3 regions of the Glutamicibacter sp. AOP12-B1-11 genome follow, and region 2 is predicted to be linked to each of the others. Evidence: riboswitches for the same ligand, from Rfam matches in the RefSeq annotation. Region 2 holds a riboswitch; each other region holds the start of a gene.
What was found. A riboswitch is a leader RNA that binds a small molecule or an ion and turns the genes downstream of it on or off. The one in region 2 is predicted to bind S-adenosylmethionine.
Positions count from the first base shown of each region.

Region 1 (3,924 bases), on a different contig from region 2:
TTTCGCCGTAGCCTATCTGGCTCAGTTCCAGCTGGACTTGCCTGCGGAATTCGGTCGAGAGGCGCAGGTCCAAGGGCACTTCGAATTCCTGCCGGTCCCCGGCAAAGTACTCTTCGAGCTGCCAGGCGACATTGTCCAGTTTTGCTGGCGCGCGCAAGATCCGCGCACCCACTTTGCCGGACAGGATATCGAGGATCGATTCATGCCCCTCGCTTTCGAAGGCGACCCGAACCAGCCCCACCTCCGTGCAGGCCATAAGCAGCCGCCCGATGGGCGAATCCACTACCCGATAGGCGATATCGATCAACTGCTGCTCCCCCGCGCTACGCTCCAGGCGCGTATGGAGCTCGCGCAGCAGCTGCGCCTCGGATGAGGTCGGGTTGGAGTCTGGAGTTTGCGTGTTCATCGGTCGCCTCCTGGTAGTTGATCCTGCGACAGGTGGGTTCGCAGGTTCTTGATTCCGTCGGCTGAAGCACGCCGGGCAGCATCCGCGCTGCCGGAGAGAATCTCGGCGATTTGGGCATAGCCGAGCCCACCCAGATAACGGTAGGCCACGACCAGCCGCTGCTTTTGTGGCAGCAGCTTCACTGCCTGCCACAGCTCCATGTTTGCCACGTGGTCCTCCGCGCTGGTCTCGGACGATGCCCGAGTGGCTGGCTGGACCTCTGCTTGGCTGAGTTCTGGTTTGTGCCGGCGGAGCTCATCGACGGCCTTGCGATGGGCGATGCGCACCAGCCACGCCTGGACATTCGCCTCCTCATCCAGCTCCGGGTACGCCTTCAGCGCGGAGAGAAACGTTTCGGACCAGGCATCCTGCGCGCGGTGCTCATCGAGCAGGGCGCGGCAAACCCGAAGGACGCTCAGCCCGTGGGCCTGGACGATGCGTTCGAATGGCTGTTTCATGCTGCTCCTGGTTCGGTGCTTTCACCATGTAAACGTACCGCCGCGATGTTTTGTGAGATTTCGTGGGGATTTTTCTTCGAGAAAGATTCTCCGCGGCTGCCTAGCGGTGCTTAAGCAGTACCGGCCCGGTGCCGGATAATCACTGGGTGGCAAACGAGCCTAGCGGGCGTCCGCAAGATCGTGTTCCTGAACGAGTTCGGCGAGCCGGGCAAGGCTGACCGGAATGACTTCTCCATTTTCCACTCCCCGCTCGGCGCGGGTCCCGGCGAGCGCGTCGCGGGTGATGCGCATGGCGGCCCCATGGCTGACCACCAGCATGCGGCGGCCGGGGTTTGCCTGAATCAGTTCGGTCAAGGCGAGCAGCATCCGCTGCAGCACCAGTTCACGGCTCTCGGCTTGCCCCGCCAGCGCAGCCGCTTCCCGCTCGGTCACTTCGATCATGACCCGCCCTTCGAGCGGACCGAAGCCGCGTTCAACCGCGTGAGCAACCGGGGCACCGGTGTCGACGCCGAGTTCCGCGGCGATGAGCGCGGCGGTCTCCTGGGCGCGGGACAGCGGGGAGGCGAGCACCAGATCCCACCCCTCCCCCATGAGCGCTCGCCCGGCCGCGCGCGCCTGTTCGCGGCCGGTCTCGTTCAGCTCGATGTCCGTGCGGCCCTGGAGCCGACCCGCAAGATTCCAGTCGGTCTGCCCGTGTCGTACCAGTGCTAGCGCGGTGTCCATAATTCGAGCATATGGTAACCGCGGCGCCGCACCCGAATCAGTCTGCGCTTCAACCTTCGCAACCTTAGGACTCATTGTTGGGTCATCCCAGGACATATTGACAGACTATTACTTAACCATCCCGAGCGGCCGAGAGATCTGGTTTGATGACGCCGCAGCAACCTGCCACAGCCGGTGGATCAGGTGCTACCGCCAGAACCGATGGAGCTGCTTTCCACTGGACTCCAGGGGTTATGCGACATTGACCCGGGATTCCTGCCGAAGACCCAGTCGACAAGGAGTCGTAAGCCACCATGGCCGACCACAAGTTTGGATTCCGCACCCGCGCGCTACACGCAGGCGGCACCCCCGATGCCGAGCATGGCGCACGCGCCGTGCCGATCTACCAGAGCACCTCATTCGTCTTCAAAGACACCGATGATGCGGCGAACCTGTTCGCCCTGCAGAAATACGGCAACATCTATTCGCGCATCGGCAATCCGACCGTGGCGGCTTTCGAGGAGCGCATGGCCTCCCTCGAAGGGGGCATCGGCGCGGTAGCCACCGGCTCCGGCATGGCAGCCGAGTTCGTCACCTTCGCGGCGCTGGCACAGGCCGGAGACCACATCGTGGCCTCTTCCAAGCTCTACGGCGGCACCATCACCCAGCTGGACGTCTCCCTGCGCCGCTTCGGCATCAACACCACCTTCGTCGATTCCAACGAGGCGGCCGACTTTGAGGCTGCCATCCAGGAAAACACCAAGGCCGTCTACACCGAGATCGTGGCGAACCCCTCCGGCGACATTGCAGACCTGAAGGGCCTGGCCGAGGTGGCGCACCGGCACAACCTGCCGCTGGTGGTCGACTCCACGCTGACCCCGCCGTACCTGCTGCGCCCTATCGAGCACGGTGCGGACATCGTGATCCACTCGGCGACCAAGTTCATCGGCGGCCACGGCACCACCTTGGGTGGTGTGGTCATCGAGGCCGGCACCTTCAACTGGGGCAACGGCAAGTTCCCCACTATGACCGAACCGGTGCCGAGCTACGGCAACGTGTCCTGGTGGGATAACTTCGGCGAGTACGGCTTCCTGACCAAGCTGCGCAGCGAGCAGCTGCGCGACTTCGGTCCCTCCCTGCCGGCCCAGTCGGCCTTCCAGCTGCTGCAGGGTTTGGAGACGCTGCCGCAGCGCATGGACAACCACTTGGCCAACGCGAAGCAGATCGCCGCGTGGCTCGAAGCCGATGACCGCGTCGGCTATGTGAACTACGCGGGCCTGGAATCCCACCCACAGCATGAGCGGGCCACCGAATTGCTTCCCCTGGGCGTCGGCTCGGTCTTCAGCTTCGGCGTGAAGGGTGGGCGTGCGGCCGGCACCAAGTTCATCGAGGCGTTGCAGCTGGCCAGCCACCTGGCGAATATCGGCGATGCGCGCACCTTGGTGCTGCACCCGGGCTCCACCACGCACCAGCAGCTGAGCGCCGCGCAGATGATTGCCGCCGGCGTTCCGGAGGACCTGATCCGCTTGTCGGTTGGCCTGGAGGACGTCGAAGACATCATCTGGGACCTTGATCAGGCGCTGAGCGCCTCGCAGGCAGCCACCCCTGACGAACAGCTCGACACTCCCACCTATGACGGCGCCGCCTGCGCCGTGCCAGCCGCTTCGAAGGGAGCGAACTAATGAGCATCGAAGAACGCACCTGGCAGGCGCCCGGCGCGGCCGAACGCCTGCAGATCCTGCGCGATACAAAGGTCATCGCCATTGTTGGCGCCTCGAATAAGCCCTCGCGTGCGAGCTATTTCGTCGCCACCTACCTGCTGTCCTCCTCGAAGTACAAGGTGTACTTCATCAACCCGGTGCTCGACGAGATTCTGGGCCAGCCGGTCTACAAGTCGCTGGCGGATCTGCCGGAGACCCCGGATCTGGTTGAGGTCTTCCGAAAGCACGATGACCTTCCCGGCGTACTGGATGAGGCCGTGGCGGTGGGCGCGAAAACGCTGTGGCTGCAGCTTGGATCCTGGCATGAGGAAGTCGCCGCACGCGGCGAGGCGGCGGGCCTGAACGTGGTCATGGATCGCTGCGTCAAGATTGAGCACGCACGCTTCCACGGCGGCTTGCGCCTGGCCGGCTTCAACACCGGAGTCATTTCTTCCAAACGCCAGATCCTGGCGTAGCGCTCGGCTCAATACCTCGATCGGTGGGTTCCCTCTGCGGAGAGGACCCACCGATTTTTGTCTTTTGAACGGATAACCCCACGCAAGCAAAGATTAATCCACAATATTTTTGGATTTCATCTTGACTACCCCACGCAAACGGG
Region 1 is NZ_JBQSYL010000001.1:152,824-156,747, reverse strand. It holds gene ACT3UQ_RS00815 (methylated-DNA--[protein]-cysteine S-methyltransferase) at 1-406, opposite strand, end outside; gene ACT3UQ_RS00810 (RNA polymerase sigma factor) at 403-903, opposite strand; gene ACT3UQ_RS00805 (histidine phosphatase family protein) at 1,063-1,701, opposite strand; SAM riboswitch class I at 1,740-1,834, shown strand; gene ACT3UQ_RS00800 (O-acetylhomoserine aminocarboxypropyltransferase/cysteine synthase family protein) at 1,920-3,287, shown strand; gene ACT3UQ_RS00795 (CoA-binding protein) at 3,287-3,781, shown strand.
Region 1: another riboswitch for S-adenosylmethionine. It lies ahead of ACT3UQ_RS00800 (O-acetylhomoserine aminocarboxypropyltransferase/cysteine synthase family protein); the one in region 2 lies ahead of ACT3UQ_RS15595 (O-acetylhomoserine aminocarboxypropyltransferase/cysteine synthase family protein).

Region 2 (3,924 bases):
AATCCTGCGGGCCGGCCACCGCGCCGCCGGCGAATTGCTGGAAGCCGACGGCTTCGGCCAGCGGCTGGCCACGGAAGAGGTGATCGGCGACGATCACCGCCCCGCCGAGCACATCCGAGTGTCCCCCGATGTACTTGGTGGTGGAGTGGACCACCGCGTGGGCCCCGAAGTCCAAAGGCCGCTGCAGGTAGGGAGTGGCGAAGGTGTTGTCCACCACCAGCAGGGCGCCGTGCTCGCGGGCGATGTCCGCCCAGCCGGCAAGATCGGCGATGCCCAGCAGCGGGTTGGAGGGAGTCTCCACCCAAAGCAGCGCGGTGTTCGGGCGCACCGCTGCGCGCACCGAGTCCAGGTTGGTGATATCCACCGCGGAAGAGGTGATGCCCCATTTGCTGTGCAATTTGGAGATCAGCCGGTTGGTGCCGCCGTAGCCGTCGGCGCCCAGGATGATGTGGTCGCCCGGTTCAAGCACCGCACGCAGCAGCGCGTCTTCGGCGGCGATGCCCGAGGCGAAGGCGAACCCCGCGGCTCCGCCTTCCAGGGCGGTGAGCTGCGCTTCGAAGCCATCGCGGGTCGGGTTCGAGCCGCGGGAGTATTCGTGCCCGGAGCGCAAGACGTTGATTCCGTCCTGGATGAACGTGCTGGTTTGGTAGATCGGTGGGACCACGGCTCCGGTGTGCGGGTCTTTATGCTGGCCGGCGTGGACGGCGAGGGTGTTGAAGCCGCTCATGATGCTCCTTGGGTTTGCGGGGCCAGGGCCCGGTTTAGTGCGCTGTCCAGCGCTTGGGTGAGGTCGGCGAGCAGATCGGCGGGGTCTTCAAGCCCCACCGAAAGGCGCAGGGTGGAGGTGTTCAGGCCCGCGGCGAGAAGTTGCTCCGCGGAGAGCCGGCAGTGCGTCATGGTGGCCGGGTGGGCGACCATGGTGCGGGTATCGCCCACATTTGCGGCCAGGGAAATCAGCTGCAGCCCGTCGATCACCGGGGACACCAGCGAGGGGTGGGCCAGTTCGATGGCCAGCACGCAACCGGTGCCCTTGGGCGTGAGCTTTTTGGCCAGCTCGTGGCTCGGGTGGGCCGGCAGCGAAGGGTGGTGGATGGCCGCAATGCCCGGGTGATCTGCAAGTTCCTGGATCAGGGTGCTCACGCTGCGCTGCACGTGTGCGGCACGTACCGGCAAGGTTTCGATGCCGGTCAGAATGCCTTGGGCGCTGGCCGGGGCCAAGGCCGGCCCCAGGTCGTGCAGGAATTTGGAGCGGACCAGCATGGCGTAGGCGGCCGATCCGTGGCGTTCAAGCAGCGAGGCATTGTTCAGCCGCACTCGCGGGGCGGCGATTTGCGGCCAGCGGGTGGAATCCGAGAAATCGAACTTCCCCGAATCCACGACCACGCCGCCGAGCACCGAGCCGTGTCCGGCTAGTCCCTTGGTGGCCGAGTGCACCACAATGTCGGCGCCAAAATCCAGCGGGCGAATATTCAGCGGGGTGGCCAGCGTATTGTCGACGACCACCGGAATGTTGTGCTCGTGCCCGATCGCCGAGATGGCGGGCAGGTCCGCCACGGTGCACAGCGGGTTGGAGACGGACTCCAGGAAGAACGCCCGGGTGTCTTCTTCGATGGCCCCGGCCCAAGCTGCGGGGTCGGCCTGGTCGACAAAGCTGACCCGGATGCCGAAGTCGGCAAAGGTGTCGGTGAACAGGTCCACGGTGCCGCCGTACAGCGAGGAGGAAACCACGATGTGCTTAGGACCCTGGGTCAGGGCAAGCAGCGAGAGTGCAACGGCCGACTGCCCCGAGGCGGTGGCTACCGCTTGGGCTCCGCCTTCAAGGGCGGCCACCCGCTGTTCCAGGATGGCCACGGTGGGGTTGCCGGTGCGTGAATAAGTGAAGCCGGCCTGGCGCAACGCGAATTTTTCGATCGCTTCTGCGTGCGATTCGAACTGGTACGCTGCGCAATTGTGCAGTGGCGGCAGCATCGGGCGGAAATCTCCGCTCGGACGATACCCTGCATGGACCGCGTCGGTTCCTTGGCGTTGGCTCATAGCTCCTTCTCGTTTCTGATCCACGAGAGAGTGCACCGAACACCCGGCGTCGTACCGCCCCTCGGCCGCCCTGAGGCCACAACGGTACGAAGCATGGCGCCTTATGGCACGTTCGGAACTGCTCCATCGTTCCTGGCATTAGCACCTTTCGGTTTCCCGATGGTTGCTGCGACGTCTACGAGCCAGATCTCTCGGTCGCTCTTGATGGGTTGTTGTTCTTCCATGGTTGGACATCGGCATCCGGCGGCGCAAACGACGCCCACGCCCGCGCTTCATACAGGGGCACCTGGCTTCACATCCCGCGCCAGTCCCGTAATGGGGCCCGGCCCGCAGTCCCTTTGTGACGCGCGGCAACCGCCAGAATCCTTGAAGAACCAGGGTTTTGCGCAACTATTATGTCGCCGACGGTCCGCCAAATGACACGGTGTTACGTCTTGGGGGCCGGGGATTCAGTCCAGGACCTCAACTCCGAAGCTTGAGACGACCGAGCGCACCTCGTCCAGATAGCGCCGCGCTTGCTCGGTCAGCGGAATCGCTGCATGGTCGATCCAGCCGATCTCGATGCGCTCATCGACATCCAGCGGGATGGCGACGATGGACGGGTCCAGCTCGTCGCTGATGATGCCCGTGGAGATGGTGTACCCGCCCAGGCCGATCATCAGGTTGAAGATGGTCGCGCGGTCCGAAACCTGGATTTCGCGCTTGCTGGAGCTGGTGGAGAGCACTTCCTCGGCGAAGTAGAACGAGTTGTTCGCACCCTGGTCGAAGGTCAAGCGCGGCAGGTCTTCGAGGTCCTCGAGCGTCACCCGCGCCCGGGAGGCCAGCGGGTTGCTGCGCGAAATGAAGATGTGCGGATCGGCGAGGAACAGGGGGTGGAATACGAGCCGGGACTCGCGCAGCAGCTTGTCGATGACCTTCCGGTTGAAGTCGTTGCGATAGAGGATGCCGATGTCGCTGCGCAGGGTGCGCACGTCCTCGATGATCTGTTCGGTGCGGGTCTCGCGCAGCGAGAATTGATATTCCTCGGCCCCGCTGGCCTGAACCATCCTGACAAAGGCATCCACCGAGAAGGAATAGTGCTGCGTGGAGACGCCGAGCAGGCGACGGACCGAGGGACGCCCGAGGTAGCGATGCTCAAGCAGCTCCACCTGCTCCAGAACCTGCCGGGCATAACCAAGGAATTCTGCTCCCTCGGCGGTGAGCGTCACTCCCCTGGCCGAGCGGACCAGCAAGGTGCGTCCCACGCGGGCTTCGAGCTCCTTCATCGCCGCCGACATGCTCGGCTGTGCGACGTAAATTAGGTCAGCCGCCGCGGAGATCGACCCCTCGCTGGCGACCGCAATGAAATAGCGCAACTGCTGCAGTGTCAAACCACTCGTCCCCTGAACCATAGTGCGAGTCTATACGAATCCATAGTTATATCGAGTTACCTGATATCCTCGATCTCACTGCATGATGGACGCATCGACTTACTTTCGGCCGGCCCAGGCCACTGAGCACCAGATAGGCCACCATGGCAGACGCGTTCACCTTCAGCATCAGCACCACCAAATTCGACGAAGACTACACCCCCTGTGCGAGCTCACGAGTCACGACAAACTTCGCCAACCTGGCCCGCGGGGAAAACCGCCAGGAGAACCTGCGCAACGCTCTGACGATGATCAACCGCCGCTTTAATTCCCTGGCTCACTGGGACAATCCTCAGGGCGATCGTTATGAACTCGAGCTGGAGATCATCTCCGCCAATGTGCACTTCGACTCGGCGAACGCAGCGGAGCAGTTCCCGCTGCTTGAAGTCTTAGACACCACCATCGTGGACCGAGCCACCAGCACCCGCAGCCACGGCATGCTGGGCAATAATTTCTCTTCCTATGTGCGCGATTACGACTT
Region 2 is NZ_JBQSYL010000028.1:19,678-23,601, reverse strand. It holds gene ACT3UQ_RS15600 (cystathionine gamma-synthase) at 1-727, opposite strand, end outside; gene ACT3UQ_RS15595 (O-acetylhomoserine aminocarboxypropyltransferase/cysteine synthase family protein) at 724-2,034, opposite strand; SAM riboswitch class I at 2,155-2,245, opposite strand; gene ACT3UQ_RS15590 (LysR family transcriptional regulator) at 2,484-3,425, opposite strand; gene ACT3UQ_RS15585 (DUF1852 domain-containing protein) at 3,548-3,924, shown strand, end outside.

Region 3 (3,924 bases), on a different contig from region 2:
CGACTGCCCATTCGAGGGCCCGCGCTCCACCCATGGAACCACCGATGACCGTATGCCAGGTGTGCACCCCGAGCAGGTCGGCCAGGCGTGCCTCAAGGCGCACCGAGTCTTTGATCGTGACGAAGGGGAAACGTGAGCCCCAGGCTTCGCCGTGTTCGTCGAGCGAACCGGGCCCGGTGGATCCATTGCAACCACCAATGATGTTGATGGCCAGGACAAAGTAATTGTCTGTATCAACGGTCAGCCCGGGGCCGACAAAGTCTTCCCACCAGCCCGGGGTCTGCGAATCTCCCTGCGATACGTGAGCATCACCGGTCAGCGCGTGCATAACCAGCACCGCATTTGACCCGTCCGCGTTCAGCTGCCCCCATGATTCATAGGCCAGCTCGATACGCGGCAGGTATCCACCGGTTTCGAAGGTGTACTCCCCCACGGACGCGCGGCGCAAAATGCCGTCCTGTCCGTCGGCGAGGTTCTTCGAGTCGAGAGTCTCTTCGGTAGTCACTATGGATGCCATGCCTAGAGGGTTTCCTGCAATTCCTGGTTAGCAGGCTCTGCGATCGCAGCAAAACCAAGTTGCAAGTCAGCGAGTATGTCCTTGATGTTCTCCAACCCCACGCTCAGCCGAACGAGCCCCGGACGCACGCCGGCCGACAGGCGTTCCGCCTCGGTCAGCTGTGCATGGGTGGTCGAAGCGGGGTGAATCACCAGCGAGCGAACGTCGCCGATATTCGCCACATTTGAATGGAGTTCTAGGGCATCTACGAATGCCTTGCCCGCTTCGGCGCCGCCGGCAACGTCAAAGGCGATGACCGCCCCAACACCGTTTGGCGCATATTTCTGGCCACGCTCAAACCATGGCGAGGAAGGCAACCCGGCATAGGCGACCAGCTCGACTTGCTCATGGCCTTCAAGCCAGGCGGCGACTTCCTTGGCATTCTGCACGTGGCGTTCCACGCGGAGCGACAGGGTTTCCAGCCCTTGGGCAATCAAGAAGGCGTTGAAGGGTGCCACCGATGAGCCCAGGTCGCGCAGCAACTGCACGCGTGCCTTGAGGATGTAGGCGAGGTTTGCGCCGAGAATGCCGTTGACGCCCAGATCTCGGGCGAACACCAAACCGTTGTAGGACTCGTCCGGGGTGTTGAAATCAGGGAAGCGTTCCGGATCCTTGGCGAAGTCGAACTTCCCCGAATCCACGATGACGCCGGCAATGGCGGTGCCGTGCCCGCCGAGATACTTGGTGGCCGAATGGATGACGATGTCCGCGCCCCACTCGATCGGACGGATCAGGTATGGGGTGGCCAAGGTGTTGTCCACCAGCAACGGAACACCGGCTTCGTGGGCAATCTCCGAGATTCCCTCGATGTCCAGGATGTCCTGACGCGGGTTGGAGACCACCTCGCCGAAGAACGCCTTGGTATTTGGCTGCACAGCCTCGCGCCACTGCGCCAGGTTATCCGGATCGGCCACGAAGGTGACCTGGATGCCGAGCTTGCGCAACGTGTGCTTGAACAGGTTCTGCGTTCCACCATACAGGCTTGGGCTGGCAACGAGGTGGTCGCCGGCCTGGGCCAGGTTCAGGATGGCGAAGGTGGTGGCCGCCTGCCCGGAGGCGAGCAACAGTGCGCCGACACCGCCTTCGAGGTCGGCAATGCGGTTTTCGACGGCTTCCTGGGTTGGATTTCCAATGCGAGTGTAGATCGGCTCCAGCTCCTGCAAGGCGAAGCGCGCGGCCGCGCTCTCTGCGCTGGGGAAGACGAACGAAGACGTCTGATAGATCGGCAAGGCACGCGCTCCGGTAACCGGGTCGGGCTGTTGTCCGGAGTGGATCTGACGCGTCTCAAATGACCAGTTGTTACTCATGGTTTCCTCCATATAGCTTGTTGACTATGGGGGTACACCACTAAAAAACACACCGACAGGAAGCTCCTCGTCGAGGTACTTTCCAGGGGGTAACCCGCGCTTGTCCTAGACACAGTTTGTGCCGAGGGCCAGGTCTTCACCCGGGGCACCCCACCGCGGAGGAGGGTTGCCGCCCAGTAAGCCGGGGCTTGTTACTGGGACTCATGACCTGACACAAGTCTGCCGGACAACCGAAGATCTTGGCAATATGAAGTGGCTCAAAGTGACGCAATCGGTCATATTGCACTTTTATAACGCAATTTATGCAGAGCGTTCGATCGCCAGTTTGCCAGTTAGGGTAGCCTAAGTCGAGACTTGAATCACATAGTGACATGATGGGCACATGATGAGGCTAGATCACGTTACGTACGCATGTGGCCCGGACGGGCTCATGCCAACCGCCGAAAGAATCTCCGAGGCTTTGGGCTTGGAATTCGTCAAGGGAGGCGTGCATCCGCGATTCGGAACTCGCAATGTAATTTTCCCGCTCAAGCATGACCAATACCTAGAAGTAGTTGAAGTTCTGAACCACCCCGCTAGCGACAAGGCACCGTTTGGGCAGGCGGTCCGTGCCCGTTCCGAGCTGGGCGGCGGATGGATGGGATGGTGTGTTTCAGTTGAGGATCTCTCAAGCGCAGAAGAGCGCCTGGGACGCAAATCGGTTCCGGGTAACCGCAAGTTCCCTGACGGCCGCGAACTCACCTGGCAGCAGATTGGCATCAAGGGTCTGATCGCGGACCCGCAGGTTCCATACTTGTTGCGCTGGGACGCCGGCACCGAAGACTTGCACCCTTCCCGTGCGCTGGATCCCGCTGGCCAGATCCAGAGCATTGCCATTGCCGGTTCACGCGACCGAGTCCTTGATTGGCTGGGGCAGCCAGAAAACGTGAATCTCGGTGCGGTGAGCATGGAGTATGAAGCACCCAACGGGACCCCGGGCATCTTGTCTGTAACTTTCGAAACCGATAACGGTACCGTGGTGCTGTAAGACAAGGTACGCACGAAGGTAGGTGGGGGCAATGGCGCCCCCACCTACTCTTCTTTAATGCCAGTTGTGCGCTCAAACTGGCAAGGCTCTGCTCTGCCTATAGCCGCTTGCCCAAAACCACAATGTCTTGGGTTTCGTAGCCTTGCTGCTCGTAGAATCGAATGACCTGCGAGTTCTCGGAGCGAACCATCAGCTGCACCTTGGGCACCGAACGTCGGCGCAACCAATCGGTGGCCGCGCCAACGATCTGTTGGCCCAGTCCTTGGCCCTGGCTCTCGGGACGGACCGCAACGTAGTACAGCCACCCGCGGTGACCATCAAAACCAACCATCGCGGAGGCAAGCAGCGCTCCGTCGCGGTGCCCCACAAGAATTGTGGATGACTCGTTGCGTAGCGCTTGTTCCGCATCGGCCAGCGGATCATTCCAAGGCCGGGTGAGTTCCACCCGTTGCCAGAGTGCGACCACCTCGGCAAGGCCATTCATCTGAAGCTCGCTAATCTGCATTTTCACTCCCCTGCTAAAAGCACTCCGAAATTGGGCCATCGTGAATCTGGAAAGTGCTCAGGCACCAATGCCGATGGCCGGGCCGATGAGCAAGAAGCCTACAAAACCAACGGCATCCAGCAGGAAATGTGCGATGACCAGGGGCATGACGCGACCGTATTTATGATAGAGCCAGCCAAAGACCACACCCATGGCGAAGTTGCCGATCATCGGTCCGGCCCCTTGGTACAGATGATAGCTTCCGCGCAGCAGGGCCGAACCGAGAATCAGCACCCAGGGTCCAAGATTGAGTCTCTTGCCGTAGCCGAAGAGGAAAGCCAACATCACGACTTCCTCCAGTACTGCATGGCGTACCGCTGAAAGGACCAGCACCGGCACACTCCACCAGTAGTCTGCGAGATTTGCCGTGGCCAGCGCTGTGGTGATGCCGAATGCTCGACCCGCTGCATATACGCCTAGCGTGCCGATTCCCATGACGAGAAACAAGCACACCCCGAGCAGCGCATCCTTGCCAGGACGACGGAAATCG
Region 3 is NZ_JBQSYL010000005.1:108,942-112,865, reverse strand. It holds gene metX (homoserine O-acetyltransferase MetX) at 1-517, opposite strand, end outside; gene ACT3UQ_RS04390 (bifunctional o-acetylhomoserine/o-acetylserine sulfhydrylase) at 520-1,863, opposite strand; SAM riboswitch class IV at 1,955-2,072, opposite strand; gene ACT3UQ_RS04385 (VOC family protein) at 2,246-2,890, shown strand; gene ACT3UQ_RS04380 (GNAT family acetyltransferase) at 2,988-3,395, opposite strand; gene ACT3UQ_RS04375 (CPBP family intramembrane glutamic endopeptidase) at 3,453-3,924, opposite strand, start outside.
Region 3: another riboswitch for S-adenosylmethionine. It lies ahead of ACT3UQ_RS04390 (bifunctional o-acetylhomoserine/o-acetylserine sulfhydrylase); the one in region 2 lies ahead of ACT3UQ_RS15595 (O-acetylhomoserine aminocarboxypropyltransferase/cysteine synthase family protein).